DNA from 2 places in the Solibacillus cecembensis genome. Region 2 is predicted to be linked to the other one. Evidence: a T-box and tRNA genes for the amino acid it is inferred to sense, from the RefSeq annotation. Region 2 holds a T-box; the other holds one or more tRNA genes.

Region 1 (10,326 bases), on a different contig from region 2:
TCCCATACCGAACACGGAAGTTAAGCTCTTTAGCGCCGATGGTAGTTGGGGGCTTCCCCCTGTGAGAGTAGGACATCGCTAGGCATATTACCCAGGAGGATTAGCTCAGCTGGGAGAGCATCTGCCTTACAAGCAGAGGGTCGGCGGTTCGAGCCCGTCATCCTCCACCATTTATTTCTAAATGCCGGTGTAGCTCAGTTGGTAGAGCAACTGACTTGTAATCAGTAGGTCGAGGGTTCGACTCCTTTCGCCGGCACCATTTAGAGAGCCATTAGCTCAGTTGGTAGAGCATCTGACTTTTAATCAGAGGGTCGAAGGTTCGAATCCTTCATGGCTCACCAGTTAATTTAATACATTGTCAGAATAAAAATTCTTAAGCATATGCGGAAGTAGTTCAGTGGTAGAACACCACCTTGCCAAGGTGGGGGTCGCGAGTTCGAACCTCGTCTTCCGCTCCAACATATGCCGGGGTGGCGGAACTGGCAGACGCACAGGACTTAAAATCCTGCGGTGAGTGATCACCGTGCCGGTTCGATTCCGGCCCTCGGCACCATTTTTATTTTAATAGATATTTTAGCGCCCGTAGCTCAATTGGATAGAGCGTCTGACTACGGATCAGAAGGTTGTGGGTTCGACTCCTGCCGGGCGCGCCATTATAAATTTAATTGACATGTTCGGAATGTAGCTCAGCTTGGTAGAGCACTTGGTTTGGGACCAAGGGGTCGTAGGTTCGAATCCTGTCATTCCGACCATTATTATCATTATATGGGGCCTTAGCTCAGCTGGGAGAGCGCCTGCCTTGCACGCAGGAGGTCAGCGGTTCGATCCCGCTAGGCTCCACCATATTTTATTTCGGAGGTATACCCAAGTTCGGCTGAAGGGATTAGTCTTGAAAACTAACAGGCGGGTTAAACCGCGCGGGGGTTCGAATCCCTCTACCTCCTCCATTTTTAGTAATAATTTTTAACAGAATAAAGTAATATTGTCGCGGGGTGGAGCAGTGGTAGCTCGTCGGGCTCATAACCCGAAGGTCACAGGTTCAAGTCCTGTCCCCGCAACCAAATGGTCCCGTGGTGTAGCGGTTAACATGCCTGCCTGTCACGCAGGAGATCGCCGGTTCGATCCCGGTCGGGACCGCCATTTTTTTATAATGGGTCAGTAGCTCAGTTGGTAGAGCATTAGATTGAAGCTCTAAGTGTCGGCGGTTCGATTCCGTCCTGACCCATCTCTTTTAAATGGGGCCTATAGCTCAGCTGGTTAGAGCGCACGCCTGATAAGCGTGAGGTCGATGGTTCGAGTCCATTTAGGCCCACCATATTTTTCCGAAGTAGCTCAGTGGTAGAGCAATCGGCTGTTAACCGATTGGTCGTAGGTTCGAGTCCTACCTTCGGAGCCATGGCCCGTTGGTCAAGCGGTTAAGACACCGCCCTTTCACGGCGGTAACACGGGTTCGAATCCCGTACGGGTCATAATAAAATACATTTTGTATTTAAAGCTGTATGTAAGCTCATAATTTGAGTTTACATACAGCTTTTTTGTTATCCAATTCCTAGGTATGGCATTACAATAACTGGATGATGAAAGCATATAACAGGTTAAGTAATAGATACAGTTAGTGAAGGAGATGTTTATTCAATTGATTGAACTATAAAGGTAAAATAGGAGCAAAATATTTTAAATATGGATAATGGATACTAGTGTGCTTGATAAAAAAGAAAAACCAGTAAGGATAAGTCCTCACTGGTTGCCATTTTATTTTACTTTTAATATGCCATTAAAGTTGGTTTCACGTTGACGTGAGCTGTCACAATCGTGTTCAATCGTTTTGATCGCATTGTTGTTTAGCTTTTGGAACTCAATGACACAGCGTTCACCAGCAACCGTTTCAGATAGCATCGCTTTTTTATCGGATATCACAGTTGCGTAACCTTGTACAAATCCCGTAGCATAGCCATCATATGTTTCATATTCTACGTAGAAATCCTTTTTAGAGGTAAAGGAAATCGTCAAATCCCGAAGGCTTGAATCGGCTTCTCCACGTCCGTATTTATAATAGTAGAAGTAGTTGCCATCCCAAGAGTTTTCTTTTGATACGGTTGACCAATCTTTACCGACTCGTAAGGAAGCATCCACAGTTTTGCGGGCAGCATTTGCTCTTACGTATAGCGGGAGAGCGTCTAAGTTTTCATAGCTATTCTCTGCATCCTCAGAAATATAGAAGTAGTTTTTGTTTTGTAAATTGTAGAAAAATGCAACGACTTGTGCGCGTGTTAAATTGTTCGAGGCACCGAAATATTTTGCTAAGTTGGTGTTTTCATATTTTGGATTTTGCCCACCAGAAATACTGTGGTCGAGTAAAAACTGAATGGATTGATTTAGCGTAGCATTGCCGTCTGCTACATGGGTAATTGCTTGTGCTACGAGACCACGGCTAACTGCACGTCCTCGAATATCATTATCAAAATATCCATTTATCGGTACTTGATAGGCAGCAAGTGTATTGTAGTAATGATCTGAAGCGGTTTCCTTTTTCGTGAATTTATTAAGTTCTTCTGAGACCGGTTCTAAATCAAAATAAGTAACTAAAATCTTCGCAAATTGCTGCTCAGTGACTGATTGAGTTGGGCGGAATGTGCCATCTGGATAGCCACCAATAATATCAAAATCATAGGCCCATTTAATCGCATCATATGCATAATGATGGGCTGGTACATCTTTAAATAAAGTTTTTGCAGCAGAACTCTTCGTATTAAATGAAAAACTCATAATCAAAATTAATAAAGTTAGAAAGTAGTAATGGTGTCGCCTCATGGAAAAGCCTCCTTAAAGTGATTAATCAAAATTGGTTTTATTTTACTGTAGCATGTTCCAAAAGTTCCCGCAATGATTGTCTCAGCTCATGACAACATCGTTTGAATTTGTTATAGTGAATTTATAAATGATCAAGGGAGTGACGGGTGGACGATGATTATCTAATCTTATTTTTGAGTAATTGAAAATTTTTTTCAAACAAAAAATAGGATTAGTATGCCCAAATTCCAATAATTTTGTATAAAAGACTTTTTGCTATGCGCTTTTTGGCGTCTTTTTATACAAATATGAACAGCAGCTAATCCTTCCAAATGAAAACTTTGGGGGGATTTTTTTCTTCCCAAATTGCGGAGGTAAGATATATGAGAGAATTATTGAAATTACAGCATGGAACGATGGAGTTAGCCGACCGAATTCTTTTCGAAAATGTGACTACTACAATAAAGCAAAGTGAGGTCATTGGTATTATCGGACGGAATGGAAGCGGGAAATCTACTTTATTAAATATAATTGCAGGAACACAAACATTTACGAGTGGTCAGCGAAAATGGCTTCAACCGGATGCCACTGTATATGTAGTGCAGCAAGAAGAACAGCATTTTCAGCCAGGGGAGATAATGGAAGAGGAAGCGGTGTTGCTCGCACAGTGGCAAGTGCCAGATGTTTCGTATGAGCTGCTGAGTGGTGGGGAACGATTGAAACGCCGATTAGCGAGGGGATTTGCGCAAAAGCCGCAAATTTTATTATTAGATGAGCCGACTAATCATTTAGATGTGGAAAGTATGCAAAATTTAATCGATCAAATTAAAACGTATCCGGGGACGATTATTGTTGTTTCACATGATCGGTATTTTTTGGATGAGGTGACGACAAAAATATGGTCATTGGAACAGCAGCAATTTATCGAGCAGCAAGGCAATTACTCGCATTATATGGATGTTCGGGAACAGCGTCGTCACACGCAGCAACGTGCATATGAAAAGCAGCAAAAGAAAATTGACACGCTGGAACAACAAATGGATGCGCTCACTTCTTGGTCGCAAAAGGCGCACCGTGATTCTACTAAGCAGGAATTTCCGAAAGAATATTATCGCACCAAGGCAAAACGTATGGATGCCCAAGTGAAGTCGAAGCGAAAAATGATTGAAAAGGAAATTGAGAAAAATAAAGTTGAGCAAGTGGCGAAAGAGCAATCGGTTAATTTTACATTGCAAGCGAATAGCAAGTTAGGAAAACGATTTTTACAGGCGAAAAATGTGTCAAAGTATTTTGGGGAGCGACGTCTTTTTGAGCAGGTTAATTTTACGATTTTGCATGGTGAGCGTGTGGCGTTAGTAGGGGCAAATGGAAGTGGGAAAACAACTTTTTTAAATATGGTTATAGGGAGAGAATCCTATGATGGCGAGCTGTCGTTTTCACCTACGACGAATATTGGCTATTTAACGCAGGAAGTATTTGATTTACCAGATCATCAAACGCCTGCAATGCTTTTTCATCGGGATAACTATGCAGACCGTGGCCTTGTGCAAAACTTAATGCGGCATCTTGGTTTTCAAATGGAGCAGTGGGAGGAACCGATTGCCCATATGAGTATGGGTGAGCGCGTAAAGTGTAAGCTCATGCAGTATATTTTAGAAAATCGGGATGTGTTGATTTTAGATGAGCCGACAAATCATTTAGATTTACCGTCACGAGAGCAGCTGGAGGCGACACTTGCGGAGTATAAGGGGACGTTGATTTTTGTTTCGCATGACCGATATTTTGTTGATAAATTGGCGAATATGCATTTGGTTATTCAAGATGGAGCGATTCAAAAGAGGGCAGTTGGTCAATCCAATACGCAAAAGGATACAAAGGAAGAGCAGCTATTGCATCTAGAAACGGCACGTCAGGAAGTGCTAGGGAAGCTAAGTTTCATGACGGCAAAAGATCCAAGCTATTCGGAGTTGGATACTCAGTTTTTAGAGCTGACAAAGCAAATTAATGCGCTTAAAAAAGGATGAATTTACGGAAGGTTGGATATTTCTAACCTTCCTTTTTTTGCGAATGGAAACACCCACGTAATGATGAGGAACAATCATAAAAGAAAATTCCAAATTTCATCCAATATGGTATTCTAAAACTAGTGATAAATGTCGATATAAAGAGTAATGACAATTATGTTTGTTTTAACGAATACATAAAGAAAATGAAGAGGGGCTGTTAACTAGATGAATCAATCTAAAAAAATACTTGCTGCAATGCTCGCAATTCCTGCGACGGTAATTGTTGCGGGACAAGTGCAGGCGGCGGAAGTAGTTCCGTTTGAAATTAAAAATGAATTTGTTGGGACTTCGACTTTTGCGGATGAAGTGAGTTTACCAACAATTACTGCTACAACAAGAGATAAGTTAAAAAGCGGTATTTTAAATGAGATGGATAAACTTACAAAAGGATTTACGATTACTTATACGGGAACGGATGTTGCAACGTATAAAACAGATATCGAAGCGATTTTTAAAGGTTTGAAAACGAATATAAACGGTACGACAACAACTGATACAGCTTCAATTGATAATACGATGTTGTACGGAATGTTTAATAATGTTCGTGTAAATCCTACGGAAACAGGTGATGGTACAGGTTCAGTGGAATTAGCGTTTTCTTTTAATTACTTTGCTACTCCAGAAGAATTGAAAAACCTCGACGCATCAGTAGATAAATTGCTAAGTACTACAGGTGATTCCATTTTATTGAATATTAATACTGATGCAGGAAAAGTAAAAGCAATCCATGATTATACAATTAGGAATTATTATATTTCATCAACTAATCATAATGTCGGGAAGTTTTTATCAGATAAAAATGGTTCTGCTCATATGTATGCACTTTGGACGTACAAGCTTTTAAAGAAAGCAGGATTAGAGGTTCGTTACGTATCAGGAAAGTCTGATAGCAACGAGCTACATTCATGGAATTTAGTACAAGTGAACAATGGGGGAAAACAGGAATGGTATCACTTAGATGTTGCTGAAAATGATAATTCAATTAAAGATAGTACAAATATTAAATACCGTTACTTCTTAGCGGATAATACAACGATAGGTAGTAAAATTGATTATGGTGCAAATGGTATTGATATTACGCAGTGGGGAAAAGCTTTCAAGGCATTTGAAAAAATTGAAAATCCCGTTCAAACGGATAAAGCCATGTATTATGCTGATGGGAAAAACAATGCAGAAATCAAAGAGCTTAAATTAGATAATCTATCTGGAACACCAACAACAATTGATAAGGACGCAAAATCCGGAGTTGGAAAGATACTTTATTATAAACATACAACAGGCGACAGTACGACAATTGATATAGAGTATTTATATTTTATTAATGACGCAGATAACAAAAATTTATATCAATATGATATTAATACTAAAAAGTTACAGTTAATAATAAAGGAACCAATTGACTCGATTTCAATAAAAGCGGACATGCTAGAATATACAATAAAAGGTTCGAAAAAAGAGATTGATTTAAATGAATTAAAGAATTTTGATAGACAAGAAGTAGATAAGGTCATAGATGCGATTAATGCTTTAAACTATAATTACACAAGTTTCGGTGATTTAGAAAGTGCCGTTGCATCAGCCGATAGTGCATTTGTTGAGCTAAAGGGTAAGCAAGTATTAATCCCAGATAAACTTAAAGAAAAGCTAGTGGAATTTAATAATACAGTTGGAAAAATTCAAGACATTCAAGATAAAATTAATAAGTTAAATATAGATTCTTCTAGGGAAGATATTTTAAAAGTAAGAGCTGAATGGAACAAACTTAATTCTAATTCAATCTATAGGGGTTTTGTTAATGACTCTAATTTACTTGATCAAGAAAAGCGAATTGAAGCTAAAGATTTAGAGGAACGTATCCAAAAAATAATCGAAGCAATCAATGGTTTATCAGATACCTCAACATATGCCGAGGTAAAACTAGTATATGATCAATATATCGCGCTTGCTGATGCTAAATCACAAGTTACAAATGCCGCAATACTCGAAGCATTATGGGCAAAGGTAGGTACAGAGAAAGCTGCCATCGACCGCGTCAACAAATTAATCAAGGACCTTAACTCAAAATCAACAAAAGATCAAATTCAAGCAGCTCAAGATGCATACGACGCATTGCCTGAATCTTCACGAGCATTAGTAGTGGACTATGAAAAAATTGCACAGCTATTGGCAGAGCTCGATGGTAAGGAAACCGAACTTGCTGACAAAGAAGCGGCTCGTTTAGTAGAGGAAAAGATCCTTGCACTGAATGATGAATCTACGCCAACAGCCATTGCAGAGGTGCGTGCGGCATACGAAGCGTTAAATGAAAATGCGAAAAAATTAGTGTCCAAAAAGATGTTAGATTTACTTGTCTCTTATGAAAATAGCATGAAAGAACAGACGGACCAGGCGAAAAAAGAGGCGCAAGTCGTTATTGACCGCATTAATCGCATTACAAATAGCTATACAGAAGCTCAAATTAAAGATGTTCGACTGGCGTATAATGCGCTTAGTGATTTGGCGAAAACGTATGTAACGAATTTACAAAAATTAATCGATGCGGAAAGAAATATTTTATATCAAAATACCGTTGTTAAAGAGGCAAAATTACAAGCTGCAGCATTTGATGCCTATATGGCGAATATTAGTCGTACCTCGTCCACAGCGGAAATTGCGAAGGCGCGCGCGTATTATAATTCATTATCTTATGAGGCGAAAAGACATGTCAAAACGTATGAAAAATTACGTCGCCTTGAAACGATGTGGAATGACCCAGATTATTTAGGGTTAATTTTTACGTACTATCCAGATTACATTAACGCGATTAAACCAGGGGGCATTGAACTAGAGAAACCTAAGTATGACTCGTTGTATATTCCAGATGATTCGAGTTCCTTTGCTTATTCACAACCAGATACGACGTGGTCACCATATGAGGAAATGGCTTATTATAACGGTCGATATACGACAAAGATTGAGGCTTCACAAGTTAAGAATGTAGCAGATAAGACGATGATGTTGACAGCGGAAGGAATCGAACTATTAATTCCGACAGCGGATATTAAAGGGACATCTGCAGCGGTTGGAGTGTCTATGACTGTAGACAATGATAAATTAATTATTAGCTTTACAGAAGGACAAGCGGCGCAAGTGTTTTCAGACTTTGTCGAGATTCGAATCCCAATGCGTACATTAGATGGGACTTCATCAATGGCTGTGCAACGTACCGATAATAATGGGACAACACCAGCAAGCTATAAAGTAGAAGGCTCTAATTTTGTTATTCGCACAAAAATAGGCGGGACTTTTACAGCGAGCAATAGCAAAACAACGTATTCGGATTTAGCATCAGCGAGCACGAGTGCGTCAGGTATTCGTGAATTAGCGAAGCGCGGCATTACGTATTCAACATCAGGTAAGTCAGTCATTCCGAATAAAAGTGTGACACGTGCTGATGTTGCGACATTACTTGCGAAAGCGCTCGATGTTTCAAGTACGAAAGCGACAAAATATAACGATTTAAAGTCGACGGTATCTTCAAGCTATGTACAAGGCTTATTAGAAGCAGGTGTTATGAGCGGAGTGACGGCGCAGCAATTTAGTCCGCATAGTGCAGTGAGTCGTCAGGAAGCAGCGATTATCATAGCCAATATGTACCGCTATTTAAATCAAGATTTGTCACTTGCTTATAATGAATTAAAGACAAATTTTAGAGACGTTTCTCATTTAACATATGAAGCGCGTCAAAGTATCGCGATTTTGGAATTATTCGATGTTGTGGATGGCACTGCTTCAAGTCAATTTAATCCAGAGCAAAAGTTAACGAGAGCACAGTTTGCCGAAATGTTATACAAGGCATTAAACGCAATCGAGTATTTATAATCTTCACTACAAAAGCACAGCGGTTTATACGCTGTGCTTTTGCATTTGTAATTGTCTAATCATATAATATTATATAGAAGAATATGGATATATTTTTAGGGAGGTTGCGTTGTGGAATATTTATCAATGATTTTTTTCAAAATTGTTGCGCCTATTTTAATACTGCTTTTCATTGGCGCAATTTTGCAGAAGAAGTTCAATTTTAATTTAAAGGCATTGTCCCATTTAATTACGTATTGCTTCATGCCAGCAGCGGTCTTTATTAATATTTATGAAACGTCGATTGAAGTAAGTGTAATCGGGCAAATTACACTCTTTATCGTACTTTTTATGGGGAGTCAAATGCTATTGAGTCACTTGTTAGCGAAGGTCCTAAAGCTGGAACGAAAAGAAGCAGCGGTATTTAAAAACAGTGTCGTGCTCATCAACTCAGGGAATTATGGTATTCCTGTTGCGCAAATGATTTTTGCTACGAACCCGATTGGTGTAGCAATTCAGGTCATTATGGTAATTTTCCAAAATATGGTGACGTATACATATGGGTTATACAATTTAATTTCCTCTACGAAGTCTGGCATCGCGATAGTCCTCGATTTTTTGAAGATGCCGATTGTGCATGCGCTTATTTTAGGTGGGGTACTTAATTACTTGAATGTACCTATACCAGATACGTTTAGCATTCCTCTAGAGCATATTGCAAATGGCTTTGTGGCGGTTGCATTAATTACACTTGGTGCGCAACTTTCGCAAATCGAAATACGGTCGATGTTTAATAAAATGATTTTTGTCAGCTGCTTTACACGTTTATTGGTTGGACCTGCTATTGCATTGCTTGTCATCTTTGCGCTTGGATTGGATGGGGTAGTGGCACAATCTTTATTTATTGCTAGTGCATTTCCAACGTCACGTAATAGTGCAAGTCTCGCTTTAGAATATGATGTCGAATCGGATACAGCGGCGCAAACTGTTTTATTTTCAACGATTATTAGTTGCCTCACAGTGACGGTCGTTATTTACATGTCGAATTTTATATTTGTGTTAAATTAAGAGATTTCCAATTAAATAAAAATGAATGGTATAGAAATTACAAGCGTAAAACACAATTTCTATACCATTTTATATTTTTATATGATGTTTTGATTATATTCGACATTTCAAGTCAGTTAATTATTAAATTAGCATAAAATGAGATAATTTATGTTGAAATTTTCCGAATAATACAACATAATTGTTTTTGATAGCATTACTATCATTTCATAAAAGGGGAGAGAATGCGATGCAAAACATTCAATGGGAGAAAGAAGTAGATGTAATCGTTCTAGGGACAGGGGGCGCGGCATTATCGGCAGCAATTGCAGCGGCGGATAATGGTGCATCTGTGTTAGTACTTGAAAAAACGCATCAAATTGGTGGTACAACGGCTTATTCTGGCGGTGTACCATGGGTTCCATTAAATCACTATATGAAAGATCAAGGCTTCTCGGACAACCGTGAGCAAGTAATTGCATTTATAAAACGATTAACTCTCGGTCGTGCGGAAGAAAGCATGATTGAGCGATTTGTAGATAAAGGTCATGAAATATTCAAGTTTTTAGATGAAGAAGCGCAA
Region 2 (10,326 bases):
CCGCAAAAGATTTACTTCGCGCACGCGTAACATGCCCTTCCACTTTTTCCTCATAATGTACATACCCACCTTCAGCTGCAGTAGATGTCGAAGGGGAATTATTTGCTAGTGAGTTTTTATGATAACTAACCCGACCAACATTAATCGCCTGCCGACTAAAGCCATTGCGCTGATTATTGTGGATTGGGCATACCGGTCGATTAATAGGTATTTCAGCAAAATTAGGCCCACCTAAACGAAGGAGCTGCGTATCAATATATGAAAATAATCGACCTTGTAATAGCGGATCATTTGTAACATCAATACCTGGCACCATATTACCTGGATGGAAAGCCACTTGTTCGGTTTCTGCAAAAACATTGTCAACATTACGATTCAATGTCAACTTCCCTATAATTTTTACAGGTACGACTTCTTCAGGCCAAAGTTTCGTTGGATCTAAAATATCAAAATCAAATTTAAACTCATCTTCCTGCCCAATCATTTGTACACCAAACTCGTACTCTGGAAAATAACCTTGTTCGATTGAATCCCATAAATCGCGCCGTTGAAAATCGGTATCTTTTCCTGCAATCATTTGCGCTTCATCCCACACGAGTGAATGAACGCCTAATACTGGTTTCCAATGGAACTTTACGAATCTTGACTTACCTTTATCATTGATAAAACGGAAAGTATGAACTCCGAAACCTTCCATCATTCGGTAATTTTTAGGAATCGCCCGGTCCGACATTTGCCACATGACCATAGCAGCGCTTTCCTGATTATTCGCGACAAAATCCCAGAACGTATCATGTGCGGTAGCTGCTTGTGGCATGTCATTATTAGGCTCTGGCTTCGCGGCATGAATTAAATCAGGAAACTTCATCGCATCTTGTATGAAGAATATTGGAATATTGTTTCCAACTAAATCATAATTCCCTTCTTCTGTATAAAACTTTACAGCAAATCCTCGCACATCTCGTGCTGTATCGATCGAGCCAGAACTCCCAACAACATTAGAAAATCGTAAAAAGACAGGCGTTTTTGACCCTGCTTTTTGTAAAAATCCTGCTTTTGTATATTCTTTCATAGATTCATACAATACAAATTCCCCGTGTGCTGCATAACCTCTTGCATGCACGACACGCTCTGGAATCCGCTCATGGTCAAAATGTGTCATCTTCTCCCGTAAGTGAAAATCCTCCATTAATGTTGGACCCCGAACTCCTGCTTTTAACGAATCCTCATCATTTGAAACTTTTACACCTTGATTTGTCGTCATCTTTTTCCCATCATTATTTACAAGAAATTGCTCAAGCTGTTGTTCTTTAGCATCCGCATCTTTTCCCCGATTAGACCAAGATTTGTCCACGAAATCCCCTTTCCTTACTTAACGATTTTTACTTCACATATGTTCCATATACACTATATGTTTTGCGGATCGAAAAATACTAAGGGAATTTTTCAATGCTATCTAAATGATGTATACTGTGACAAACTTCTTACGTTTCGTTACTACAGCCCGCGCGTAAGACCTTCACAAAAGCTTACCCTATTCATTTTATTCAGTTGATAGTTGAATTTGATCCATATTCCTAGCTATATGCCAGTATAAATAAATCGCAAGTAACAGTGCGATGAGCGCAAATAGGACCGTTACATGCTGCAAAGAATACCACTCTGCAAACATTCCCAATAACAATGTGAAGATAATTTGAGCAACGCTTTGAAGTAAATTTAAAGAACTACCAAAACGTCCCATGAGTGTAGGTGGAATTGTTTTTTGATAAATGGTCGCGTAGCCCGAATTGCTAAATGCCATGAAAAAGCCGAGCGCAATAAAGCTGATGATTGCGAAAATCAAGGTCGGTGACGCATAAAATAGCGTATAGCTTAAAATCGTTAATAGAAAGCCTAATCCGGTATAAGTTTTTAACGATAGTTTATTTACGAGCGCCGTTGCAGCGATTCCTCCAACAATGGCTCCCACACCTGCGACACTTACAACAATGCCGTACATTGTATCAGATGTGACCAGTACATCTTTTAAAAAGGTCATTTCCTGCGAATCAAGTGCAAAGGCAATCATTAATGCGCTTGTATAAACAGTTAAAAAAATAAATAGTTCAGGTCGATTTTGAATAAATGCCCACACTTGTTGGAAATCGGTGCGGATCATCTGCCATGAAATCATTTGTCGTTTCATTGCATTGTCTTCCGCAATCGTAGGTAATAAAGAAATAGCCCACGCACATGCGAAAAATGTAAAGCCGTTAACCCACATCGCAACGTTCGTATTACTCACCGCTATAATTGCCCCAGCAAGTGCCGGTCCAATCATGAACGAGCCTGAACTAAGAGTACTGTTTAGTGCATTGAATCGTTGCTTATCGTCATCATTCACAAGCTTTGTGATGACGTACGTACTACTAGGACCAAAGAAGCTGCCCGCGATATTCGCTAAAAAGATAAGTACATAAATAAGCCAAATAGATGTCATAAATGGCATCATACAAACGATGATCCCCCGCACAATATCACTTATAATCATCAATTTCTTTTTATTTTGCCGATCAATAATGGAGCCTGCAAAAATACTACTTATAATACGTGCAATAGGACCCACAATATAAATTCCCGCAACCGCTGCCGGAGAGTTCGTTAAATGCCATACCGATAAATTTAACGCGATTAAGTAAATCCAATTTCCTAAAGTAGAAAATCCGAGTGCCCCTAGCAACACACCGTATTTTTTGAAAAAAGCCATACATTTCCCCCCTTAGCTACTCATGCGCTGTCTTACTTTTTCACTTGCTTCCAATGCGCGTTTATAGCAAATATTTGCCTGTTTATATGCATGGAGTTGCTCATAAAAATCACCCCACACCGGTGCATAATATAGCACTAATGAATAATATTGTTGTTCGTCAAAGTATGGAAATATCCGTTCTTCTAGCTCTTTTAATGCCGGTAATGTCAATTCCCCACAACTAGCGAATTGCAGTAATTGTCTTTGATAAATTTGATGCGTTACTTGAAATTGATGTTCTGAGTACTTAAATAACAGCGCATTAAGCTTTTCTATATCACCTTGCTGATAGCATGTACGCATCCAGTTGATGGCCGAAAGCAAGTCTTCCTCATGCTCATTTGCTTGTTCATAATGATGCATTGCCTGTGCAAATAACCCCTGACATTCAAAGCAATAGGCAATATTATTATGTAAAAAACTCCACTGAATCGGGCTTTGAATGGCTTCTACTTTCGACAGTAAATCAAGGCCTGCATCAAATTCAATATGCGCTTCATGAAAACGGTGAAGGTCATTGTAAATCACTCCCTTCATAGAATATAGCTTTAGTTGAAATAGCGGTTTATATTGATGTGAAAAGAGCCTCGTTGCATTTTCGATATGAACAAGCGCTTGCTGAAACATATAGCAACGATGGGAAGCAAACGCTAAATGATATTCATAATTTGCCCGCTCGAAAGCACTTGCTGTGAGCAAAAATTGCCCGCTATGCTGCGCCTTTTCCTTTTCGACCAACTCCATAAATTGATGATTCGATAAATGTGCAAATGCCGTAATGGAAACGTAAAGCTGCGTCATCCGATCATTTCGCCATGTTATGAACGGCGCCATCGTTTGAATTAAGTCATTCGCTTCGTTAAGGTTATTTTCAGCTAATAAATGACGTGTATAAATAAGCCCTGCGAAAATCGCAAGCTCCTGTTGATATTGTTTCGTATGTATTTTCTTCATCTGTATAATTTCTTCATCAGAAAGTGCTTCATTTGATATTAACTTTTCGTAAAGTTGCTCAAGAAACGCGATTTTTTTATTGCGTTCATTTTGTTCTTGCTGTAAATCGATGCCTAGTCGTCTAAAAAGAAGCTCATAAACCTTTGGCTCAGCAATGACAACACCATTTTCTATTCGGCTTAAATAAGAAGGGGTACAAATCCCGACAGCAACATAATCCTGCTTTAAATTTTGCTCCTGGCGATAATATTTGATTAATAGTCCCCACGCTTTAGCTTCGTCACCCATCATCTCGATGCACCTCCTACTTTATTTTATCAAAAGAAGAAAGGTAATTATTGTGTATTTTGTCTGAAAATTATAAAATGATTTGATTTATTTACTTAAAATTACACAAATTACTCATTGTTAAAAATTTGTGGGTAAAATTAGTTATGTAAAAACGAAAAGTCATCATTCCGTTTAAAAATGATGACTTTACTTCTTGCACTATTATTTACTTTTCATTTTCCTGCATTTTCAATAATTCCTCATCGATTCGTTTCACATCAATGCGCTCATATAATGGCTGAATGTTACTGATTACTTGTGGTAATGTCGTTTTTACAGTCCATGAATTCAATGAAGTATCCAACATTTTTTGAATTTCTGCACATGCAAATGGTAAAAATGGTTGCAGTAATTGTGCTAAATTTTGAATGACAAACACACAAGTTGCTAGTGTTTCTTCGCATTTTTCAGGCTGTTCATTAACCGTGACCCATGGTTTTTCTTCATCAAAATAACGATTAGACGCTCGGATTAAGTCAAAAATGGATTCTAGGGCTGCCTTACTCGTTCCTTTTTCAATGAATTCACCTACAAGCTCATATTGTTGCCCGACAAGCTTTTCCATTGCGGCATTAATCGCAACTTGAGGTACTTGACTTGCAAAGGATTTCTCAATAAATTTCAAATTACGGTTGACAAAATTCGCAAAGGCTCCTAAAAGCTCACCATTATGGCTATAAATAAACTCCCTCCACGAAAAATCAGCATCTCGACTTTCTGGCGCATTAATCGTTAAAAAGTAGCGCAATGAATCTGGATGATAATTTTCTACCATATACGGCGTCCACACTGCCCAATTTAGACTAGTTGAAATTTTTCGCTTCTCAAGCGTTAAATATTCATTTGAAACAATATTTGTTGGCAAGCCCTTGTTTTCAATTCCCATTAAAATAGCAGGCCAGATCACACTATGGAACGGGATATTATCTTTGCCATGTACATAATAGGCCTTCGTTTGCTCATTCCACCATTTCCCGATATCTTGTTGGTGCTGCTTCCCCCACTCCATGCTCGCGGTATAATACCCTGCAACCGCCTCAATCCACACATATATTTTCTTGCCTTCAAAACCAGCGACGGGTACATCAATGCCATTTGGTAAATCTCTTGTCACAGCGCGGTCAGGCAGCCCTTCTTGTAAATAACGCTGTGTTAAATGAATGGCATTTTCACGCCATCTTTTATCTTGTGCCGCTTGTTCAACATACGCTTCAAGCTGTTTTTGAAATTGACTAAAGGCAAAATAAAAATGTTCTGTTTCCTTTATTTCCGGTTCATTTCCACATATTTTGCAGCGTTTTTCAAGTAAATCTAATGGATCTAAAATTTTTGAACATTGATCACATTGATCGCCGCGCGCTTTTGCCCCACAATCTGGACAAATGCCTTCAACAAAACGATCCGGTAAAAACTGCTGATCAATCGGACAATACGCTTGTTCAATTTTTTTTGTATATAAATGACCATTTTCCAATAATTTCAAGAAAATACTTTGCACTGCTTCATGGTGATGTTGTGCATCTGTGCGAGAATATAAATCATATGTAAAGCCAAGTTGTTGAAATGTTTCAACAAATTCTTCGTGATAACGGTCAGCAATTGCCGTTACGGTTGTATTTTCTTGATTTGCTCGAATTGAAATAGGTGTTCCATTACAATCACTGCCCGAAACGTATAACACCTCTTCGCCTTTCAAACGGTAATATCTTGCTAAAATATCTCCTGGTAATAATGATGAAATATGTCCTAAATGTAACGATCCATTTGCGTAAGGCCACGCGCCTCCGATTAATACTGCCATGATGCAATTCCTCCTGTGCGACTTGAACGTATCCATCCAATGTCGATTCAATCAACTATTTTTTCCCACAAAAAAAGCCCTAATCGCATTAATACGATTAGGACGAATTTACTCGTGGTACCACCTAAGTTTTGCTAATAGTTTGCACTATTACCCTCTATCAGTACGTGTTCATACTGCTGCTGTTGTAACGAGTGCCATTCTCGTCGTAGCCTACTCAAATTTCGGTACGAAGCTCAAAGGTCATATTCAGTAAGTTTTGTTTGCTCCATTCCCACCAACAGAAGCTCTCTAAAAAACGCGGCTTACTTACTCTTCCTTCTCAACGCTAACTATTTTCTTACTTGCCATAATTACGGGCTAAAATAGATTTTACCATTAATTTTTATTTTTTCAATACCTCAACAAAGAGTTTTTTGCTTAATACGGTGTTTGCTGCTAAAAATTCGATTAAAGTGTTAGTAGACTTAACGAAATAACAAAAATCCTCCACTCTACAATTTCCCTCGTTGTAAGTGGCGGATTTTTGTCTTATAGCTGCTATTTAGCTTAGTAGTAATTCACTTCTGCCGTCTTAGGGAATTCGTCAAACGCCCATACATGGTCACGTGCCATCGTTTCGTCTGCAAGTAAAAAATAGTCGTAGCGAATCTTTTTCCCTTGATCAGGTATTGGGTCATTCCATGTAGTGTCCAAATGATACCATTCGCCGTCTACCTTCACTAGATTCCACGCATGTCCTCCAACTGGAATTGCATCTCCCGTAACATATTGTGCTTCCATGCCCATTTCATCAAATAATAAAAGCGCTGCTAAAGCATAGCCCTGACAAACCCCTTCCCCGTTCATCAAAACAGAATATGGTGAATACGGACTTACTTCGCTTTCTAGCTCATATACCGTTTGCGAAACTATATAATCATTTACATATTTCACCTTTTCAACATCGGATAAGTTTGGTGGCATCATCTCTACAAGCTGCTTTACTTTCCCGTGCATGAGCGCATGCTGCTCGGCTGATAAATCATAATTGGTTGTGAAATGAACCTCGGCATAGCTTCCATAATCATAGTAATAAGATGAAATCCCTGTCGTTGTGCGGTAAAGATACGGCTCGTTTTTGTCGAGCCAATTATAGGTTTCGTCCATTATTTGTGCAATTGAAAGCTGACTTGTATCCACATTTACGGCAAATTTATTTTTAAAATTGCCCATATAAAATGACATAGCTTGCCCTAACGATTCAGCCGAATTTACGACTTGTGGTAATTGATACGTTGCGTAAACAGGTGTAATCAAGTCATTCGAATCTGCATAATTAAAACTTTGCAGTCGCGTAGGGTTATCTGAAAAAACAGCGAGTAACTCAGCGATACTTTTACTTGGATCAATGTCTCGCGTGATTGTTAAATTGGAATCTAATGTTGGTAAGCGTAAATCAGCTGCCTTCCATTCATCTCGTGCTATCGATCCAAATAGAAGACTAGCAACTACTAATACGAAGGACAGCGCAAATTTCATTGTTACAAGGAACCATGAAAAAAAGCGTGTCAAAGAACTTTTTGTCTTACGACTTAATTCTCGATTAATTTGCTGCTCCAGCTTGCCCCGCGATTTAAAAATTCGCAAATAGCCCGTTTTTGCCCTGGCATAGTTTGACACATGCCGATAAATTTCATATTCACCATTTGTATAGCCACTCATTAATTCCAATTCTTTTTTATTTATTTTAAGCCCTTTGCGAATGGCTTTCCGAATGCGCCATTGCACAAAAAAAGCACGCAGACACAGTAAGGTCGGTAGGAGAACAACTAAAAAGACAATAGCAAAAAAAAGAAAGTCACTCAATTTTCGTGCTCCTTTGAAATAGATTGGATGATCCATGTTATACGTTACATCTTTTCATTGTAAGTGTCAAAATATTCCTCACGGAGTGCAAAGACAATATCCATTTAATCCTCCCTTTTGCAGACAATAGAAAAAAACCTGTTCAGATGTACGTTTGAACAGGTTTCATTTATGACATTTCCCCGCATTGTTTGTACACAGGGTGCTCCTAATTTTTTACCTCTATAGATGATTTAATAATATTGCCGTTATACAATTGCACTTTCTCAAATTGTTGCTTTGGTACTTGCAACACAAATGTATGTGGAATGCCCTCTTTTTCACAGTCTGTTCCTAGTGGCTCCATTAGCTGAACCGCTAATTTTCCTGCATCATTGTAAACCCCGTCCACAGCAATGCCGCAACTGCCCGAATAGGTCACGAGAAATAAAGCTGTATATTCATCCATATTTACTGTAAAACCATCTATTTGAAAGCGGCTTTTTAGTTCTTTTAATTGCCCATCTGTGCCCGCATAAGAAATATATGGCACAAGCGATTCATAAACTGGTGCAATTTTTTCTTCATAATGAACGATTTCAAATGGTACCGCTTGCTTCTCCGTAAATTGCTTTGCATCATCGTTATCACTACTACTGCAACCTGCTAACACGAATAATAGAAGGAATATCCAATATTTCTTCACGTTTTAATTTCCTCCAGCTTCTCTAAAAAATTCTAGTTGTTCCTTATATGATTCTAAAGAAGATGATTCAGTTTATCAAATTTTTGCCTTCACGATGCATGTATCCGTTACAAGGACAAGAAAAAATCATCATTTTAAAAACAATAAAATGATGACTTTCTTCCATTTATTCTACACTCTACTATAATAAATAACCCCGTCTTGCATGTTCTCTTCAATCATTTCATTGGCTACTAAATAATCAAGCTGACCTAGCGTTTCTGACAGTGTTAAACCTAGCTGCTGTTGATAAAGTCGTTCAAATAGCTGTGTCGTTAGCTCAAAATTCGATTGTGACTTAACGAGTAAATCATATACTTTTAGAGAACGTTGCTTTTGGCGTTCTAGTCGATCGTCTATTAATTTACCAACTTCAGTAATTTCCCCACCATGACCTGTATATAATTTTGAAACGTTTAATGCCTTCAATCTTTGAAGTGACGCATTATATTGTAATAATGATTTTGGCCGTTCCATCGATAAATCAACAGGCGGCTCCACTAACGGATTAGATGATGTGCGTTCGAGCAATAAATCACCACCAATGCATTGTTTCGTCCCTTCCTCTAAAAATACGAGATGACTTTGCCCATGTCCAGGCGTTTCATAAACCATTAACCCTTTATGACCTGGTATTTCATCCCCTTCTTTTAAATATCCCGTTAAAGGAATAGAACCAAACAATTCAATTTCACCTTTAACTTTTAAAATTCTTTGAATATATTTATCTGGCACGCCGCCTTCTTTTAATTGTTTCGCATAAAATGTTTCATGATAGCTAAGAAATTCTGGTGTTTTTTTCATCCAATGATCGACATAAGCGTGACCTAATATTTCAGCATGGCTAAAAGCATCTACCCACCCTACATGATCTGGATGGTGATGCGTTAAAACAACTTGCTCCACATCTTTCATATCATAGCCCGCACTTCGAATTCCCCATTTCAGTGCATCATAAGCTTCTTCTGTTTTTGGACCTACATCAAATAATGTGAGTGCATCACCTTTAACTAAAAAAGCATTAACATCCCCTACCGCATATGGTGTTGGTATTTCTATTTTAAAAATATCCATCGTCAATTCCCCTTTTTGTCTATCTATTTGTGAATGGTTATTCATTTATTCTACCTCTTTCTCATCGATTCGTCACGTCAAAGGTTGACAGTTTTGCATTACACTTATATAATTCTTGATAATTCTAAATTTACAGGCGATGAAAAAGCGAAGTAAATTATTTTGATGGTTAAAGAGAGTGCCGTAAACGCTGGAATCGGCATAGCCCGCTCAAATAATTGAACCTACTTTGGAGCCGTTATGACAACATAACCGTATCCTTTGCGATAAAAAGGCGAATGAAGTTGCACATATTGATGTGAACATAAGGTGGTACCGCGGAAACAAGCGTTTTCGTCCTTGCAAATGCTAAGGATGAGAGCGCTTTTTGTATTGTTCAACTGTGATAAATCGTGTAAAGTACAGCGCTAATCATAATTTAAAATCTAGATGTGATGAAGCCGAGGCGAAATTGATAGTAAACTGGAGGAATAAACTATGCAAAAAATCATTTTTATTGGTGCAGGCTCAATGGCTGAAGCACTCATACATGGTTGGGTTGAAAATAAAGTCGTCAATCCAGCCGCTATTTATGTGTCCAATCGCTCTAATATCGATCGACTACAACAGCTCGTAACAAACTATGGTGTCAACCAACTGACAGCGTATGAAGAAATGGAAGATGCAGATTTAATTATTTTAGCGATGAAACCAAAAGATGCGAAAGAAGCAATGAACAAAATACAACCCTATATTAATTCGGATGCTGCGATTCTTTCCATTTTAGCTGGAATTAGTATCGAAACGATTGAACAGCATTTCGGA

The links. A T-box is a leader RNA that pairs with one kind of tRNA and senses whether it is charged. The one in region 2 lies ahead of metG (methionine--tRNA ligase), so its partner is inferred to be a tRNA-Met.
Region 1: it has a tRNA-Met gene. The T-box ahead of metG (methionine--tRNA ligase) is inferred to sense a tRNA for this amino acid. The anticodon was not compared.

The regions. Positions count from the first base shown of each region.
Region 1 covers NZ_JBNNMF010000045.1:16-10,341, forward strand. Annotated here, with positions in the region: partial or broken rRNA gene rrf (5S ribosomal RNA) at 1-84, shown strand, start outside; tRNA gene ACQKIH_RS21750 (tRNA-Val) at 95-170, shown strand; tRNA gene ACQKIH_RS21755 (tRNA-Thr) at 184-259, shown strand; tRNA gene ACQKIH_RS21760 (tRNA-Lys) at 266-341, shown strand; tRNA gene ACQKIH_RS21765 (tRNA-Gly) at 384-458, shown strand; tRNA gene ACQKIH_RS21770 (tRNA-Leu) at 465-553, shown strand; tRNA gene ACQKIH_RS21775 (tRNA-Arg) at 577-653, shown strand; tRNA gene ACQKIH_RS21780 (tRNA-Pro) at 676-752, shown strand; tRNA gene ACQKIH_RS21785 (tRNA-Ala) at 768-843, shown strand; tRNA gene ACQKIH_RS21790 (tRNA-Ser) at 855-947, shown strand; tRNA gene ACQKIH_RS21795 (tRNA-Met) at 987-1,061, shown strand; tRNA gene ACQKIH_RS21800 (tRNA-Asp) at 1,065-1,140, shown strand; tRNA gene ACQKIH_RS21805 (tRNA-Phe) at 1,153-1,225, shown strand; tRNA gene ACQKIH_RS21810 (tRNA-Ile) at 1,239-1,315, shown strand; tRNA gene ACQKIH_RS21815 (tRNA-Asn) at 1,322-1,396, shown strand; tRNA gene ACQKIH_RS21820 (tRNA-Glu) at 1,398-1,469, shown strand; gene ACQKIH_RS21825 (S-layer homology domain-containing protein) at 1,753-2,766, opposite strand; gene abc-f (ribosomal protection-like ABC-F family protein) at 3,174-4,814, shown strand; gene ACQKIH_RS21835 (S-layer homology domain-containing protein) at 5,022-8,717, shown strand; gene ACQKIH_RS21840 (AEC family transporter) at 8,829-9,764, shown strand; gene ACQKIH_RS21845 (FAD-dependent oxidoreductase) at 9,994-10,326, shown strand, end outside.
Region 2 covers NZ_JBNNMF010000015.1:68,512-78,837, forward strand. Annotated here, with positions in the region: gene ACQKIH_RS14115 (catalase) at 1-1,354, opposite strand, end outside; gene ACQKIH_RS14120 (MFS transporter) at 1,544-2,749, opposite strand; gene ACQKIH_RS14125 (helix-turn-helix domain-containing protein) at 2,762-4,036, opposite strand; gene metG (methionine--tRNA ligase) at 4,242-5,876, opposite strand; T-box leader at 5,972-6,211, opposite strand; gene ACQKIH_RS14135 (transglutaminase domain-containing protein) at 6,426-7,724, opposite strand; gene ACQKIH_RS14140 (Fe-S oxidoreductase) at 7,933-8,409, opposite strand; gene ACQKIH_RS14145 (MBL fold metallo-hydrolase) at 8,581-9,522, opposite strand; gene proC (pyrroline-5-carboxylate reductase) at 10,000-10,326, shown strand, end outside.